Regions from separate parts of the Edwardsiella sp. EA181011 genome, predicted to be linked through region 3. Evidence: predicted binding sites of a transcription regulator. Region 3 holds the regulator's gene; each other region holds the start of a gene.
The links. The regulator CRP, encoded in region 3, controls carbon source genes, mostly activating them, when cyclic AMP is high. The targets are predictions, from matches to a motif close to ATGTGANNNNNNTCACAT.
Positions count from the first base shown of each region.

Region 1: psiE (phosphate-starvation-inducible protein PsiE) is a predicted target of CRP. The motif match lies at 1,121-1,138, and genes of this name have one in related genera.
Region 2: deoC (deoxyribose-phosphate aldolase) is a predicted target of CRP. The motif match lies at 663-680, and genes of this name have one in related genera.

Region 1 is NZ_CP011364.1:382,971-385,241, reverse strand. It holds gene QY76_RS01790 (dicarboxylate/amino acid:cation symporter) at 1-933, opposite strand, end outside; gene psiE (phosphate-starvation-inducible protein PsiE) at 1,168-1,575, shown strand; gene malG (maltose ABC transporter permease MalG) at 1,664-2,271, opposite strand, start outside.
Region 2 is NZ_CP011364.1:101,196-103,466, reverse strand. It holds gene QY76_RS00480 (YjjI family glycine radical enzyme) at 1-477, opposite strand, end outside; gene deoC (deoxyribose-phosphate aldolase) at 951-1,730, shown strand; gene deoA (thymidine phosphorylase) at 1,839-2,271, shown strand, end outside.
Region 3 is NZ_CP011364.1:891,889-894,159, forward strand. It holds gene QY76_RS03970 (hydrolase) at 1-328, shown strand, start outside; gene QY76_RS03975 (YheU family protein) at 334-558, shown strand; gene crp (cAMP-activated global transcriptional regulator CRP) at 908-1,540, shown strand; gene QY76_RS03985 (YccS/YhfK family putative transporter) at 1,601-2,271, shown strand, end outside.

The DNA.
Region 1 (2,271 bases), 510 kb from region 3:
CTTGATGATGCCGCCGATAACCGAGCCGTCCTTATGGGTGTTGGCACCCAGCGGGATCACCGTCTCGGCGATATCCGCCGGTACGCCCATCTTCTTGCTGGCCACCAGGTTGACCGGAATGCAGGCGGCGCTGGAAGCGGTGGCGATGGCGGTGATGGCCGGTGTAAATACGTTGCCCCAGAACAGGCGAACGGCGGGGCGCCCTCCGGCGATAAAGGCGTACAGCGTATTGGCGCCGAAGAAGTAGATCACCGTCAGCACCACGTACAGCAAGAAGGCATTCAGATAGCCGTGGATGATTTGCGGCCCCAGCGCGCCGACCGTGGCGGCGAAGTAGCAGCCCAGCCCCAGCGGCGCTGCGTACATAATGATCTTGACCATTCTCAGGATCACCGTGGTGCCGGCGCTGAGAAACTGGGCGACGGGACGGCCCTGCTCGCCGCTGAAGGCCGTAGCCAGGCCGAACAGGATAGAGAAGACGATGAGCGGTAGCAGATTGGACTTAGTAAACAGCTGTAGAAAATCGGGTACGGTGAAGGTGGAGACGATCACCTCGCCCAGCCCCTTGCTCTGTTCCTGCGGCGCCGGAGGCAGGTGGGCGATCAGCGACTGAGTATCCACGTTGTGGAACGGGTTAAACAGATGGGTGGCGACAAAGCCGATCAGCGCGGCGAACAGGGCGGTGGCGATGAAAACCGAGAAGACCGTTCCCATTATTTTGCCCAGGCGCGACATCTGCCGCATGTCGGCGATAGAGGAGGCGATGCTGAGGAATACCAGCGGAACGATCACCACGAACATCAGGTTTAGGAACAGTTCGCCGATGGGTTGAACCAGGGTCGCCCGTTCGCCAAACAGGACGCCGGCCAGCCCGCCGAGGATAATGCCCAGCAGCAGGCAGAGGGTAAACGTATAGTGTCGGAGTATATGCATTGTGTGGGAATCTCAGTCGAGCCTTTTCTTGCTACCGCGCGGCGGCGGAGGGTGTGTTGATCCTGACGGATTATGCTCATTATCAGCCCTTGTCGCCGCCGGCGCCAAATTTGTGTGGCGCTCGCCGCGCCGCACGCGACGCCGACGGGTTTTTTGGCGCAGGGGGATAGACGGCAAAACGGCAATATTGTTAACTAGCTCACATTATACAGCTATTACGCAAGGAGTTACTTTATGCCGGGAACCGAGCGCGCAAACCGTGTCGCCACGGTATTGCAGTGGATACTGAATATCGGCCTGATGGCGCTGGCGGCGATTCTGGTGATCTTTCTGGCGAAGGAGACGTTCACGCTGGCCGGGGTGCTGTTTGACGCCAACCAGAACGCGTCGACCTATATGCTGGTGGAAGGGATCGTGATCTATTTTCTGTACTTCGAGTTTATTGCATTGATTGTTAAATATTTTCAATCAGGCTATCACTTTCCGCTGCGCTATTTTATCTACATCGGCATCACGGCGATCATCCGATTGATCATCGTCGATCACGAGAGCCCCAACGATACGCTGATCTATTCGTTCGCCATTTTGGTGCTGGTGATCGCGCTGTATCTAGCTAACACCGATCGTCTGAAGCGCGAATAGACGCCGTAGGATAGGGGTATAAAAAGGGCGGCCCGCAGGCCGCCAGTTACGCACACAGGTTACTGCTTTTTTAAGGGTAACGCATAAACTAGCCTTTCACGCCGCCGGCGGTCAGACCGCCCACCAGCCAACGCTGCGCCAGCAGGAAGACGGCGGTTATCGGCATCGCCGACAGCACCGCCGCCGCGGCAAAATCCCCCCACAGGTAGTTTTGCGGATTGAGATACTGCTGCATGCCGACCGCCAGCGTATAGGTATTGACGTCGCGCAGCAGCAGCGAGGCGACCGGCACCTCGGTGATGGCGGCGATAAAGGAGAGGATGAACACCACCGCCAGTATCGGTACGGAAAGCGGCAGCAGCACCAGACGGAACGCCTGCCACGGCGTGGCGCCATCCAGCGCCGCCGCCTCCTCCTGCGAGCCGTCGATGGTTTCAAAGTAGCCCTTGATGGTCCAGACGTGCAGGGCGATGCCGCCCATATAGGCAAAGATGACGCCCCCCAGGGTATTTAGGCCGAGGAACGGCACGTACTGGCCGATCCGATCGAACAGGGCATACAGCGCGACCAGCGACAGTACCGCCGGGAACATCTGGAAAATCAGCATCCCTTTCAGCAGCGAGGATTTGCCGCGGAACCGCATGCGAGCGAAGGCATAGGCGCAGGTGGTGGAGAGCGCCAGGATGCCCAGCGCGG
Region 2 (2,271 bases), 790 kb from region 3:
GTGCATAAAGGCATCGGGAAAAGTGCGATCCAGATAACGCCAAAAGCGTTTTATGCGGATATATAATTCGTTCTCTGTTAAAATTCCAACATATGGAAGCAATAGTTGATCTAAATGCCCCAAAAATACCGGCATGGATGTGACGGATGGGACATGGTGATACAGGATGGTCAGCATGGAGAGGGCATCGTCAAAGCCCTGCGCCGGCTCCAGCTCCAGCCACTCAGAGCCGTTGGCCAAGAAGCGGGCGTAGTCCGGTAGCACGTAGCGGGGCTTATAGGGCGCATGGCCTTCAAACATATCGCAGATGACGCCGTCGTCCAGCGCCTGGCGAGCCGCTTCCGGTAGGGCGGGGTAAGGCAGATCGTTTTCTGCCTCCAGTGCAAGAAAGTGGCGTTTTTGCAGGGCGGAGAGATGGGGATCGCAGGCGATAGCCATACAGCGCTGGTGCAGTGCATTGGCAGAGGTTTCAGGCATGATCGTTGTCCTGGGCGATGAGAGCGATGATCAGGATGAGCGCAGGGCTGTGTCCTGTAACGGTATGGTATCCCGGCGTCGCGCCTGCGGGGTTCACCGGCGGACAGCGGAGATTGGCCAGTGTAATGCCGTGGCCTGCGCGCGTTTGCGCGTTAGCATCGATTTTGGCGATAGTTATGATTTATATGTGATGTCAATCACATAATGCGATCCTATGTTACATTCAGATTTTCATCTAATGTGACAGTGAACACAAATATGACGGAGGTTTTGTGTTCAAATAATCATACCAGAAGGGCTGTGTGCGGTGAGATGGATCTCAATGACATACCGGCGTGGCCGGATGTCTCTTCAGGGAACCAAGTCCGCTCGCCAACGTGTGGGATCGCTTTACGGCGCAGGCCGTTAAAACCTTCGTCCCGTTTTTTTTGATTGAACCGGCATGGGCCGCGTTCAGCCAGTTGGAGAGTATTATGACCGAGTTACAAACTGCCGCTCAGCGCGCACTGCGCCTGATGGATCTGACGACCCTGAATGACAACGATACCGACGAGAAAGTGATCGCCCTGTGTCATCAGGCAAAAAGCCCGGCGGGTGACACCGCTGCGGTGTGTATTTATCCCCGTTTTATCCCCATCGCCCGTAAAACCCTGCGTGAACAGGGTACGCCGGACGTACGCATTGCGACGGTGACCAACTTCCCGCACGGTAACGATGATATCGAGATCGCGCTGGTGGAAACCCGTGCGGCGATCGCCTACGGCGCGGATGAAGTGGATGTAGTCTTCCCGTACCGTGCCCTGATGGCGGGCAACGAGCAGGTGGGCTTCGATCTGGTGAAAGCCTGTAAAGAGGCCTGCGTCGCCGCCAATGTACTGCTGAAGGTGATTATTGAAACCGGTGAGCTGAAAGACGCTGCGCTGATCCGTAAGGCGTCTGAAATTTCAATTAAGGCCGGGGCTGATTTTATTAAGACCTCGACCGGTAAGGTGCCGGTTAACGCCACGCTGGAGAGCGCTGAAATCATGATGAGCGTGATCCGCGATATGGGCGTGGCGAAGCGCGTGGGCTTCAAGCCGGCCGGCGGCGTGCGTACGGCGGAGGATGCGGCGCAGTATCTGGCGCTGGCCGATCGTCTGCTGGGTGAAGGATGGGCGGATAGCCGTCACTTCCGCTTCGGCGCCTCCAGCCTGTTGGCTAGCCTGCTGCAGACCTTAGGCTATGACGCCAAGGGCACCGGCAGCAGCTACTGATGCGGGAACAGGCCGCCGCTGGGCGGCCTGACTGACGTCAAGGGCATTTACCTCTCACGGATCGCGCAGACGATCCTGGCCTAACAATCAGTTTAACAGGGGGTTACCTTGTTTCTGGCTCAAGAAATTATCCGCAAAAAGCGCGACGGTCATGCGCTGAGTGAAGAAGAGATTCGCTTTTTTATCAACGGGATACGGGATAACACAATCTCCGAGGGGCAGATCGCCGCGCTGGCGATGACGATCTTTTTCCATGACATGTCCATGCCGGAGCGCGTGGCGCTGACCATGGCGATGCGGGACTCCGGTACCGTGTTGGACTGGAAATCCCTGAATCTGAACGGGCCGATTGTCGATAAACATTCGACCGGCGGCGTGGGAGACGTTACCTCTCTGATGCTGGGGCCGATGGTCGCCGCCTGCGGCGGCTATGTGCCGATGATCTCCGGTCGCGGCCTCGGGCATACCGGCGGTACGCTGGATAAGCTAGAATCGATCCCTGGGTTCGATATTTTCCCGGATGACAGCCGTTTCCGCAGCA
Region 3 (2,271 bases):
GCTGCGGCGTATGCGCAGGCTGCGCGAATTTGACGATCAGATCACCGCACGCCTGCACGGGTTTCGCGATGCGGATGACTACTATCGGCGCTGCAGTGCCCTGCCGCGGCTGCCGACGATCCGTCAGCCGCTGTTGATCATTCAGGCGCGCGACGATCCCTTTATGACGTCGGCGGTGATCCCGCCGCCGGGATCGCTGCCGTCCAATATCGAATACCAGCTGACGGCGTTTGGCGGCCACGTCGGCTTTATCGGCGGTACGCTGCGACATCCTCTTCCGTGGCTGGAGCAGCGCATTCCCGCCTGGTTAGCCCCCTATTTGGAGTAAAACGCGTGATCATTCCCTGGCAACTGATAGCCCCAGAGACGCTGGATAGCCTGATCGAGGCCTTCGTCCTGCGTGAGGGGACCGACTATGGCGAACAGGAGAGGTGCCTGGCGCAGAAGGTGGAAGATGTGCGGCGCCAGCTGAAGTGCGGTGAGGCGGTCGTGGTATGGTCCGAGCTGCATGAAAGCGTCAATATTATGCCGCGCAGCCAGTTTAAGGGCGCGGATTAGCGCACGTTGGCGTATTTTCCCCGCGGCGCCCGGCGCCGCACTGTGCAAATAAAAGGCAAAAGCGCCGCGAACGGAGAAAAAACGGCGGCGAACAGTGAGCTATTCCATGCTGAAGCGAGACAGTGCGAGACAGTAAGGCCAAGCTATGTTACAAACTAAGCCGACATGCACCTTTAATGGAATGAAGCGGGTATAGATCAAGATCGCCGGGGATCATCTCCCTTAGGCTATGGAAACTATATTCGACAAGTGCAGTGCTATAGCAGGTTACTAGGCAGTTTCCCGGCCCCGTCCGGCGGGGGTGCGTTTGGCGCACCGGGGATGCGATAACAACAGAGGATAATAGCGAATGGTTCTCGGCAAACCGCAAACAGATCCAACTCTCGAATGGTTCCTGTCCCATTGCCATATTCATAAATATCCGTCCAAAAGTACCTTGATTCACCAGGGTGAAAAAGCGGAGACGCTTTATTACATCGTAAAGGGATCTGTAGCGGTACTGATTAAGGATGAAGAGGGTAAGGAGATGATCCTCTCCTACCTGAACCAGGGCGACTTCATTGGCGAGCTGGGGCTGTTTGAGGAAGGGCAGGAGCGCAGTGCCTGGGTGCGGGCGAAGACCGCCTGTGAGGTGGCTGAAATTTCCTACAAGAAATTCCGTCAGCTGATCCAGGTTAACCCGGATATTCTGATGCGTCTGTCTGCCCAGATGGCGCGTCGTCTGCAGGTCACGTCAGAGAAAGTCGGTAACCTGGCCTTCCTGGATGTGACTGGCCGTATTGCCCAGACGTTGCTGAATCTGGCCAAGCAGCCGGATGCGATGACGCACCCAGACGGCATGCAGATTAAGATCACCCGTCAGGAGATCGGCCAGATCGTGGGCTGCTCCCGTGAAACGGTAGGACGTATTCTGAAGATGCTGGAGGATCAGAACCTGATCTCGGCACACGGTAAAACCATCGTCGTCTACGGGACGCGTTGATTTTGCGCCCGCGCCGCATGGGCGGCGCGGAATCTTCAACCCATCCCCAGGATGGTGCTCATGTGGCGGCGGTTTATCTACCACCCTGAAGTGAACTATGCACTGCGCCAGACGCTGGTTTTGTGTCTGCCGGTGCTGTTCGGGCTGATGGTAGGCCAGCTGCAGCAGGGGCTGCTGTTTTCTCTAGTCCCAGTCTGCTGCAATATCGCCGGTCTTGACACCCCCCATAAACGCTTCTTTAAACGCCTCGCGGTGGGCGGCACCCTGTTTGCGCTCGGCAGCCTGTTACTGCAGATGGCCCTGCTGTGGTCGGTGCCGCTGCCGCTAGCCATGCTGCTTTTGGCGCTGCTGTTTGGCGTCAACGGCGAGATCAGTCCGCTGCACGCCCGTTTACTGCCGGCAACGCTGGTTGCGGCCATCTTCACCCTCAGCATGGTGGGGATGGTGCCCGTCTGGCAGGGGCCGCTGCTGTATTTGGTCGGCACGATTTGGTATGGCGCCTTCACCTGGTTTTGGTTTGTCCTGTGGAAAGGGCAGCCGATCCGCGAAACTCTGAATCAGCTGTACCTGGAGCTGGCGGACTACATCGAGGCCAAGTATAGCCTGCTCACGCAGCACAGTGACCCGCAGACGGCGCTGCCGCCGCTGCTGAACCGCCAGCAAAAGGTGATGGACCTTATCAGCGTTATCTACCAGCAGATGCACATGCTGTCCCTGGTCCATAACCCGGA